2 regions of the Pseudomonas sp. FBCC-B35 genome follow, and region 1 is predicted to be linked to the other one. Evidence: riboswitches for the same ligand, from Rfam matches in the RefSeq annotation. Region 1 holds a riboswitch; the other holds the start of a gene.
What was found. Region 1 has a riboswitch for cobalamin ahead of NMB38_RS15585 (TonB-dependent receptor). Riboswitches for the same ligand answer to the same signal wherever they lie in the genome.

Region 1 (5,200 bases):
CGGCCAGGCACCACAGGCTGCTACCGTGTTCCGGGTCGTCGAAGGCCTTGGCGTGGTTCAAGCCCATGACACTGCCGATGATCGCGCCACTGTCTTCGTCCTCGGCCAGCCAGTACACCGGCCCACCCAGGTGGCGCGGGGTGAGCAGCTCCGGGTCGACGGGCAGCATGCCGCGTGCCTGGTAGAGCGTGTTGATGGCTTGCCAGTCACTGGGGTTTTGCGCACGGCGCACGCGAAACCCGCGAAATACCCGTTGCGCCGGGCGATAGTCGGTGAACCACAGGCGCAGGGTGTCCGAGGGGTCCAGGAACAGTTGCTGCGGCGCGTGTGCCAGCACCTGCTGGGGCGCTGCCACGTACAGGGCGATGTCGCGTTCGCCGCGGCATTCGCCCAACAGGTCTTCGGCTAGCTTGGCCGGGTCGGCATAGGTATGCCCGATCAGTAGTCGTCCCCAGCCACAGTGCAGGGCACGTGGCTGATCGTGAGGCTCGCTGCCATCGCCCGCAAGGCGTGCCTGCAGGCGCTCGTAAGAGGGCGCCTGGCCGCGCAGCAGGCGCTGGCCATAGGCCGTTTCGTGGGCTTTCATGGGTTCAAAGTCCTTGTTCGGTCAGCCACAGGTTCAGCGCCGCCAACTGCCACAGTTTGGAACCGCGCAGGGGGGTGAGCTGGCCGTGCGGGTTGCTTAGCAGACGGTCGATCATGGCCGGATTGAACAGGCCGCGGTCCTGGCTGGGGTCGGTCAGCAGGTCGCGGACCCAACCCAGGGTGGCGCCTTCGAGGTGCTTGAGGCCAGGCACCGGGAAGTAACCCTTCTTGCGGTCGATGACCTCGTGCGGAATCACTCGGCGCGCCGCCTCCTTGAGCACCTGCTTGCCGCCGTCGGGCAGCTTGAAGCGTGCCGGAATGCGGGCCGACAGTTCTGCCAGGCGGTAGTCCAGGAACGGCGTACGGGCTTCCAGCCCCCAGGCCATGGTCATGTTGTCCACGCGCTTGACCGGGTCGTCCACCAGCATCACCGTGCTGTCCAGGCGCAGGGCCTTGTCCACGGCGGCGTCGGCGCCAGGGCGGGCGAAGTGTTCACGGACGAAGTCGCCGGCGGCATCGTTCTCCAGCTGCCAGGCCGGCTGCACGGTGTCACGGTATTCGGCATGGCTGCGGTCGAAGAACGCTTCGCGGTACGCCGCGAATGCATCGTTGGCGCCATCGACCTGCGGGTACCAGTGGTAGCCGGCAAACAGCTCGTCGGCTCCCTGGCCGCTCTGCACGCCCTTGCAGTGCTTGGCCACTTCCCGCGACAGCAGGTAGAAGGCGATGCAGTCGTGGCTGACCATCGGCTCGCTCATGGCACGGAACGCCGCGGGCAGTTGGTCGATGATCTCGTGCTCGGCAATGCGCAGTTGATGGTGGCGGGTACCGTAGTGCTTGGCGATCAGGTCCGAGTACTGGAATTCGTCTCCGCGCTCGCCGCCTGCATCCTCGAAACCGATGGAGAAGGTCGACAGGTCATCCACACCCACTTCGCGCAGCAGGCCGACCAGCAGGCTGGAATCGACACCGCCGGAGAGCAGCACGCCCACGTCGACGGCGGCGCGCTGGCGGATGGCAACTGCATCGCGGGTGGCGTCCAGTACGCGTGTGGTCCAATCCTCGAGGGTCAGGTCACGCTCATCCGGGTTGGGGCCGTACTGGAGTTGCCACCAGGTGCTGCGCTCGACTTCGCCGTGGCGGTCGATGCGCATCCAGGTCCCGGGTTCGAGCTTTTGCACGTTGGCCAACAGCGTGCGCGGTGCCGGGACCACGGCATGGAAATTCAGGTAATGGTTCAGCGCCACCGGGTCGAGCATCGGGTCGATGTCGCCCCCTTTGAGCAGCGCCGGCAAGGTGGAGGCAAAGCGCAGGCGCTCGCCGTTGCGCGAGAGGTACAGGGGCTTTACGCCCAGGCGGTCGCGGGCCAGGAACAGGCGCTGACTGTCGCGCTCCCAGATAGCCAGGGCAAACATGCCATTGAGCTTGGGCAGCAAGGCCTCGCCCCAGGCGTGGTACCCCTTGAGCAGCACTTCCGTGTCACCGTCGGACCAGAAGGTATAGCCCAGGTCCAGCAGTTCCTGGCGCAGTTCAGGGAAGTTGTAGATGGCGCCGTTGAAGGCCAGTGACAGGCCTAACGTGCTGTCCTGCATGGGCTGGGCGGAGCCGTCGGACAGGTCCATGATTTTCAGGCGACGGTGGCCGAGGGCGATCGGCCCCTGGCTGTGAAAGCCCCACGCATCCGGGCCACGTGGCGCCAGGTGATGAGTGATTCGCTCAACGGCAGCCAGGTCGGCTGGGCGAGGGGCTTGACCGAGGGGGGTGAAACGCAATTCTCCAGCTAGTCCGCACATGTAACGTAAACCCTTTGAGTTTCGGCACTCATGGCGTCACTGGCTTTTCACTCGTACCCCATTTGTACCGCCTCCAAACGCCAGGGCTGATCAAGCCCCGCCCAATCGTGAGGGGGTGATCCACCTGGCGCATGCAGAGCAGCACCTGCACGCTGTGCCCGAGTTGCGCGGCGATGAATGCCGGGTTCATGCCGGCCACCAGGCACATGGTCGCGTACGTGTGGCGCGTGTCGTACAGCCTGCGTTACCTGATACCAAGCGTACGCAAAGCTGCCAGCCAGTAACGTTGTTGACTCGCTTCGGGGCGTATGAACAGCGCCGAACGGTCGTCTGTCCCACTGGGCGCGAACACGTCATCTGAACGCGCCTCGGTGAGCGGTCTGGGTTTTTCGAGGGCGTGCAAGGCCCGATCGTTCAATAAAACTTTACGTGGGCGCCTGGTTTTGGTGCGAATTTCGGTGATTCCTCGTGGCTGAAGTCCGCCTCTGTGGGTCGACGTCCAGCATCGATCCATCGCGTTCAAACCCAGTGCTACGCCTACCTGAGCGCGCCTTCGCACGCTCGGATGAAGCCCGCCAGGCGGGGGGCGTTAATCTTCGCAATGCCGTTCGTCGACGCTTGGCGGCGGCTCATCATCCACACGGGATGTTGACCCAGGACGATTTTGGTGGTCATCTGCGCGCCTGTTTCAGGTGCCCCCTGCCGCCGTGCATGGGGTGAAACGGGAAGCCGGTTCGTCGCCCCAGGGTGATCAGTCCGGCGCTGCCCCCGCAACGGTATGCGAGCGATGCTTTCGACAGACCACTGTGCCACAGGCATGGGAAGGTGACGGCATCATGACCCTCGCGAGCCCGGAGACCGGCCTGAAGCCTTGTTTGGCAAACCCGCGGTGGGCGGGCGCAGGCCGGTTTCCGTGGGCGCGTGCGCCTGCGCGTTCCCCATGCGTTGTTCCCTCCGGGATTCTTTCATTCCTGCTGCAAAAGGAAAGATATGTCCCGCTTTAGTGTTTTTCATACCCCTCAAGGGGCGTTGCTGGGTGCGAGCCTGGTGCCCTGTGTGTGCATGGCCGTACCGATTCAGGCAGCCGAAGACGGCCTTGCACTGGCATTGCCCGCCACGGCCATCACCGGCACTGCCGAGCAGAACCCTCCCATGGACTTGCACACCCCTGGCACCAGCGGTTCGCGCCTGCACCTCACGCCCTTGGAAACGCCAGCCAGCGTCACCAGCATCAGCGCCGAGCACATCAGTGGACGCAACAACGCCACGGTGCAGGAAGCAGTGACCCGCACCCCCGGCATCACCTTCATCGGCACGCCTGGCAACGGTGGCACTGCGCTTTCGGCCCGTGGCTTCACCGGGCACAGTTCGACCATGCAGCTGTATGACGGCACCCGCCTGTACGTGGGTGCTGGCACCGTCACGTTTCCCGTGGACACCTGGGCCGTGGACCGCATCGACGTACTGCGCGGCCCGGCTTCGGTGTTGTACGGGGAGGGCGCCACCGGTGCGGTGATCAACGTGGTGCCCAAGAAGCCCTTCGACGGCGAGGTTCGCAATCATGTCCGCCTGGGCTACGGTTCCCATGATCGCCGGCAGTTGGCGTTGGACAGCGGCGGTTCGCTGACCGATACCCTGAGCTATCGCTTGAACCTCAATAAACTGGACAGCAATGGCTGGGTCGACCGTGGTGAGTCAGCCAGCGTTGCTGTCAGCGGTTCATTGCGCTGGCAGCCGAACGACGATTTCAGCATCACCCTCAGCCATGACTACGGTGACCAGGATCCGCAGCAGTATTTCGGTACGCCGCTGGTCAATGGGCATTACCGTGAGTCGCTGCGTGACCACAACTACAACGTGGCCAATGCCGAGGTGCATTACAACGATCAGTCCACTCGCCTGGTCACGGACTGGGTGATCACCGACAACCTGACCGCCAGCAATCAGCTGTACTTCCTCAAGGCCCAGCGCCGGTGGCGAAATGCCGAAAGCTACACCTGGCTGCCTGGCGACCAGGTGCAGCGCAGCAGTTTCATCAGCATCAAGCAGACCCAGGAGCAGATCGGGGATCGCCAGTCGTTCACCCTGCAGCACGCGTTGTTCGGCCTGGACAGCCAGACCGTTGTTGGCGCCGACTACAATGCGATCCGCTTCGTGCGCAAACATGATTTTGGCAATACCTTTACCGACACCGTGCCACTGTCGGGCTCGGGCGGCGGAGACTACATCAGCACCGACCCCTATCGCTCGCGCGAAGCCAACCAGGCACGGCAATTCTCGCTGTTCGCCGAAAACCGCACGCAACTCACCGAGCGCCTGTCGCTGATCACCGGTGTGCGGCGTGATCAGGTGCATCTGAACCGTGACGATCTGGACACCGATACCCGCTCGGACCGCAGCCTGAGTGGCGACAACTGGCGGGCAGGCCTGGTGTTCGCGCTGACCGAGGACCTCTCGGTCTATGGTCAGTACGCCACCAGCACCGAGGGCGTGAGCAACCTGCTGACGCTCAGTACAGCGCAACAAAGCTGGGACCTGAGTACCGCCAAACAGACCGAAGTCGGTGTCAAACAGATGCTCCCTGATGGCCGTGGCGAGTGGACGCTTGCGGCCTACCACATCGTCAAGAAAAAGCTCTTGAGCAGCGACCCGCTCAACCCTGTCCTTCAGCAACAGGTCGGCCAGCAATCCTCGGACGGCATCGAGGCCAACTTGGCGTTGCGCCTGCCCTACGATGTGCAGCTTTCGGCCAACGCCGCCTGGGTGCGCGCGGAGTACGACGAGTTTGCCAGTGGCACCAGCAACTACAACGGCAATCGGCC
Region 2 (5,200 bases), 130 kb from region 1:
CTGCGGCCCAGCGTTCCCATACAGGATGTTTTGGCCATGACAACGATGGCGCGCTTCGCTTTCATTTCCCTGGCAGCCTTATTGGCGGCCTGCTCCAGCCAACCTCAGGCGCCTGCCCCTGTGCGGGTTGTGCAGCCTCAGGTTACCTACAGCCAACCCAGCTTCTCGCCCACTGCCGATGACGTACTGATTCGCGCCATTGGCCTGGTTGGGACGCCCTACCGCTGGGGCGGCAATACGCCCGATTCGGGTTTCGACTGCAGTGGTCTGATCAAGTACGTCTACCGCGATGCCGCCGGCATCAGCCTGCCGCGCTCCACGCGGGAGATGATCGGCATGCGTGCGCCTACCGTGGATGTGAAATCCTTGCAGTCGGGTGATCTGGTGTTTTTCGCGACCAGTGGCGGCTCGCAGGTGAGCCATGCCGGCATTTATGTAGGGGACGGGCGCTTCGTGCATGCGCCTCGCACTGGCGGTACGGTGCGTTTGGACTATTTGTCCAACAGCTACTGGGCCAAGGCCTACCTGCAGGCCAAGCGGGTCATCCCTCAGGGGCACCTGGCACAGAACCCCTGAGACGGGTTACCGAGCTTTGCTGACGCGCCAGATGGCATTGCCCACATCGTCCGCGACCAGCACGGCCCCGCGACCCTCCAGGGCAACCCCCACCGGGCGGCCCATGGCTTGGCCGCCTTCATCCAGAAAACCGTCGAGCACGTCCATGGGCCGGCCCGACGGTTTGCCTGAGGCGTCGAAGGGTACGAATATCACCTTGTAGCCGCTGTGGGGCTTGCGGTTCCAGGACCCATGCTGGCCAATCAATGCGCCTGCTCCAAAACGAGCAGGTAGCACATCCGGCCCGACGAAGGCCAATCCCAGTGAAGCAGTATGCGGTCCAACGGCATAGTCGGGTACCTGTGCTCGGGCGACCTTGGCGGGGTCCTGGGGCTGCACGCGCTCATCCACGTGCTGGCCGTAGTAGCTGTAGGGCCACCCATAGAATCCACCCGCGTGTACCGAGGTGATGTAGTCCGGTACCAGATCGCTGCCGATTTCGTCACGCTCGTTGACCGCCGTCCACAGTGCGCCACTGTTAGGCTCCCAGGCGAGCCCGTTAGGGTTGCGCAGGCCGGTGGCGAACAGGCGGTGCTTGCCGGTGCTGGGGTCGATCTCCCAGATTGCGGCGCGACCCTGCTCCTGGTCGAGTCCGTTTTCACCCACGTTGCTGTTTGAGCCCACGGTGACGTAGAGGCGCTGCCCATCAGGGCTTGCGATGACATTCTTGGTCCAGTGGTGATTCAACGGGCCGGCTGGCAGCAGGGTAACTACTTCTGCCGGGCCGGTTACCTGGCGTGCCCCGGGCTGGTAGTGAAAACGCAGCAGCTTGTCCGTATCGGCTATGTAAAAATCATTGCCCACCAGCGCCATCCCAAAGGGCGAGTTCAGCCCGTCGGCAAAGGTATGGCGGATTTCCGCAACGCCATCCTGGTCGGCGTCGCGCAACAGGGTAATGCGATCAGGGCTGGGCACGGCAGCCCCCGCGCGTGCCATGACCCGCTTCATGGCCCATCCGCGGATACCCTTGGCGTCTTCGGGCTTGGCAGGTGCGTTGGTTTCTGCCACCAGCACGTCGCCATTGGGTAGCACGTACAGCCAGCGCGGATGGTCGAGGTCACCGGCAAAGCGCGACACCTGTAACCCGGGTGCAGCCTGAGGCATGCGCCCGGCGGGCCAGCCGACGGCTGGCGCGATGTTCACGGTGGGGAGCAGGGTCTTGGCGGGGGAGGGCAACTGCGGCGCAGGGCCGGTGCCGTCGGCCACTGTCAGGCGCGCCGTTTCGCCGCAGCCACCCAAGCCCAGGCTTACAAGAAGTGCAACAGGCAGTGCCACGCGGTTCATGGTCGACGTCCTCGGCAGGTTCTATTGATTCAGAGGCTGTGGAACGCGGCGGGTTCAGTCGCACAGGCGGCGGAGCTGACGCGGGTGGCTCGGCCATCCCTCCTGCGCCGCCAGGCGAGCCGCGTCGATTGACGCTCCGGGTGCAACCCTCTAACCTTCGCGCGTGTTTCAGGTGCCCCGCCAGCAACGTCTGGCCAGGGTGAAACTGGGAAGTCGGTGAGTGCCCACAGGGTGCGATTCCGGCGCTGCCCCCGCAACGGTAAGTGAGTGACGGCCGCGCAGGGCCACTGGGTGACCATACCCGGGAAGGCGCGCAGGTCAGGGCCAGCGGCCCGCTCACGAGCCCGGAGACCGGCCTGATACTGCCAACGGCATCACGGAGGGTGATGCGCGGTGACCACTGGCCTTGGCCAATGCCCCTGCGCGCGCTCCGTTTGCCTGCCCATTCCCTGACACGGCGCTCGATCGTGGTGTCAGCCAGCGGAGAACCTCCCATGAGCGACGCCACCGAGCGCGACGAACGCCATCTGGCACGGATGCAGCGCAAGAAAGCGGTCATCGACGAACGCATTGCCAATTCCCCCAACGAATGCGGCCTGCTGCTGGTGCTCACCGGCAATGGCAAAGGCAAGAGCAGCTCGGCCTTCGGCATGCTTGCCCGGGCCCTGGGCCACGGCATGCAGTGCGGGGTGGTGCAGTTCATCAAGGGCCGCAACAGTACCGGCGAAGAGCTGTTCTTCAGGCGCTTTCCCGAACAGGTGCGCTATCACGTGATGGGCGAGGGTTTCACCTGGGAAACTCAGGACCGCCAGCGTGACATTGCGGCGGCAGAAGCGGCATGGGCCGTCTCCAGGCAACTGCTGCAGGATCCTGCGGTGCAGTTCGTGGTGCTCGACGAGCTCAACATTGCGCTCAAGCACGGCTACCTTGATCTGGACCAGGTGCTATCGGACATCCAGGCTCGCCCCCCCATGCAGCACGTCATCGTCACCGGTCGCGCGGCCAAGCCGGAAATGGTCGAGCTGGCCGACACCGTGACCGAAATGGGCATGCTCAAGCACGCCTTCCAGGCCGGTATCCGTGCCCAGAAGGGCGTCGAGCTGTGAGCCAGGCCCGCCATTGCCCCGCCGTCCTGATTGCCGCGCCGGCTTCTGGCCAAGGCAAGACCACGGTCACTGCCGCGCTGGCGCGCCTGCACCGCAATCTGGGCCGCAAGGTGCGGGTGTTCAAATGCGGGCCTGACTTTCTCGACCCCATGATTCTCGAACGCGCCAGCGGTGCCCCCGTCTGCCAGTTGGACCTGTGGATGATCGGTGCCGAGGAAAGCCGCCGGCTGCTCTGGGAGGCGGCAGGTGAAGCCGACCTGATCCTCATCGAAGGGGTGATGGGGCTGTTCGACGGCACCCCTTCGAGCGCCGACCTGGCACGTCACTTCGGCGTGCCGGTGCTGGCGGTTATCGACGGTACGGCCATGGCCCAGACCTTTGGCGCGCTGGCCCTGGGCCTGGCGCGTTATCAGCCGGATCTGCCGTTCGCCGGGGTGCTGGCCAACCGGGTGGGCAGCCTGCGTCATGCGCAACTGCTCGAAGGCAGCCTCACCGAGGGCCTGCGTTGGTATGGCGGCTTGTCCCGCGAGCGCGGCATCGAACTGCCCAGCCGTCACCTGGGGTTGGTGCAGGCCAGCGAGTTGAACGACCTGGACGCACGCCTGGACGCTGCCGCCCAGGCATTGGGCGCCAGTTGCGATGCCGCCTTGCCACCGGCGGTCACCTTCGAACCGGCCGATCCGTTACCCGCCCAGGCCACCTTGGCGGGCGTACGTATCGGTGTGGCCCGCGACGAAGCCTTTGCCTTCCTCTATGGCGCTAACCTGGACCTGTTGCGCCGTCTAGGCGCACAGGTGCAGTTCTTCTCCCCCCTGCATGACGTCGAATTGCCCCCAGTGGACAGCCTGTACCTGCCCGGCGGTTACCCCGAGCTGCACCATCATGCCTTGGCGCGCAACACCTCGATGTGCCAGGCCATCCGCGCCCATCATGCCCAGGGCAAGCCGTTGCTCGCCGAATGCGGCGGCATGCTGTATCTGCTCGACGCACTGACCGACGTGGCCGGGGACAGGGTCGAGTTGCTTGGGTTGCTGCCGGGGGAGGCGACCATGCAAAAGCGCCTGGCGGCCCTGGCTCTGCAGGCGGTCGAACTGCCCGAGGGCATGCTGCGCGGCCATACCTACCACCACTCCTTGACCAGCACCGCGCTCGAGCCGCTGGCACGTGGGTTGAGCCCCAACGGTGGGCGCGGCAACGAAGCGGTCTATCGCCTGGGCCGCCTGACCGCGTCCTACGTGCACTTCTACTTCCCCTCCAACCCGGAGGCAGCCGCAGCGCTGCTCTGCCCATGAACGAACATGCGTTCAGCGACCAGGAGCGTGCCGCGGTCTATCGCGCCATCGGCGAGCGGCGCGACATGCGCCATTTCGCCCAAGGCGAGGTGGCGCCGCAGGTCATGACACGGTTACTCAGCGCAGCCCACCAGGCACCGAGCGTGGGCTTGATGCAGCCATGGCGGTTCATCCGCATCACCGAGCGGGCCCTGCGTGGGCGCATCCAGGCCCTGGTGGAGGCCGAACGGGCGTTGACTGCACAAGCGCTGGGCGAGCGCTCGGACGAATTCATGAAGCTCAAGGTAGAGGGCATCAACGAGTGCGCCGAACTATGGGTCGCCGCCTTGATGGACAACCGTGAGCCTCACATTTTCGGGCGCCGCACCCTGCCTGAAATGGACCTGGCCTCGCTCGCCTGCGCGATCCAGAACCTGTGGCTGGCCGCCCGTGCCGAAGGGCTGGGCATGGGCTGGGTATCGCTGTTCGATCCCCAGGCGCTGGCAGCGTTGCTTGGCATGCCCAGCGGCGCCAAACCCGTGGCCGTGCTGTGCCTGGGGCCGGTGGCGGCATTCTATCCTGCGCCCATGCTGGTCATGCAGAGCTGGGCCGAAGAACGACCGTTGCACGAGATGCTGTTTGAAAACCGGTGGGGAGAAGGCGCATGAGCGTGGCGTTGCTGAGCGTGGCCGGTGTGGCCCTGGATGCGTTGCTCGGTGAGCCGCGGCGGCGCCACCCGCTGGTTGCTTTCGGCAACATGGCCAGCAGCCTGGAGCGGCGCTTCAATGCCGGCGGGCGCGGTTGGCGCAGTCATGGCGTGAGCGCCTGGTTCCTGGCCGTGGTGCCGCTGACCTTGCTGGCCCTCATGCTCTCCTGGCTGCCGGTGATCGGCTGGCTGGTCGATGTGCTGGCGCTGTACTGCGC

Region 2: another riboswitch for cobalamin. It lies ahead of cobO (cob(I)yrinic acid a,c-diamide adenosyltransferase); the one in region 1 lies ahead of NMB38_RS15585 (TonB-dependent receptor).

Annotation. Positions count from the first base shown of each region.
Region 1 is NZ_CP101439.1:3,438,214-3,443,413, reverse strand. Features, by position in the region: gene ngg (N-acetylglutaminylglutamine synthetase) at 1-586, opposite strand, end outside; gene NMB38_RS15590 (N-acetylglutaminylglutamine amidotransferase) at 591-2,378, opposite strand; cobalamin riboswitch at 3,052-3,259, shown strand; gene NMB38_RS15585 (TonB-dependent receptor) at 3,369-5,200, shown strand, end outside.
Region 2 is NZ_CP101439.1:3,564,857-3,570,056, reverse strand. Features, by position in the region: gene NMB38_RS16220 (C40 family peptidase) at 37-576, shown strand; gene NMB38_RS16215 (PQQ-dependent sugar dehydrogenase) at 583-1,899, opposite strand; cobalamin riboswitch at 2,053-2,273, shown strand; gene cobO (cob(I)yrinic acid a,c-diamide adenosyltransferase) at 2,394-3,005, shown strand; gene NMB38_RS16205 (cobyrinic acid a,c-diamide synthase CobB) at 3,002-4,297, shown strand; gene bluB (5,6-dimethylbenzimidazole synthase) at 4,294-4,944, shown strand; gene cbiB (adenosylcobinamide-phosphate synthase CbiB) at 4,941-5,200, shown strand, end outside.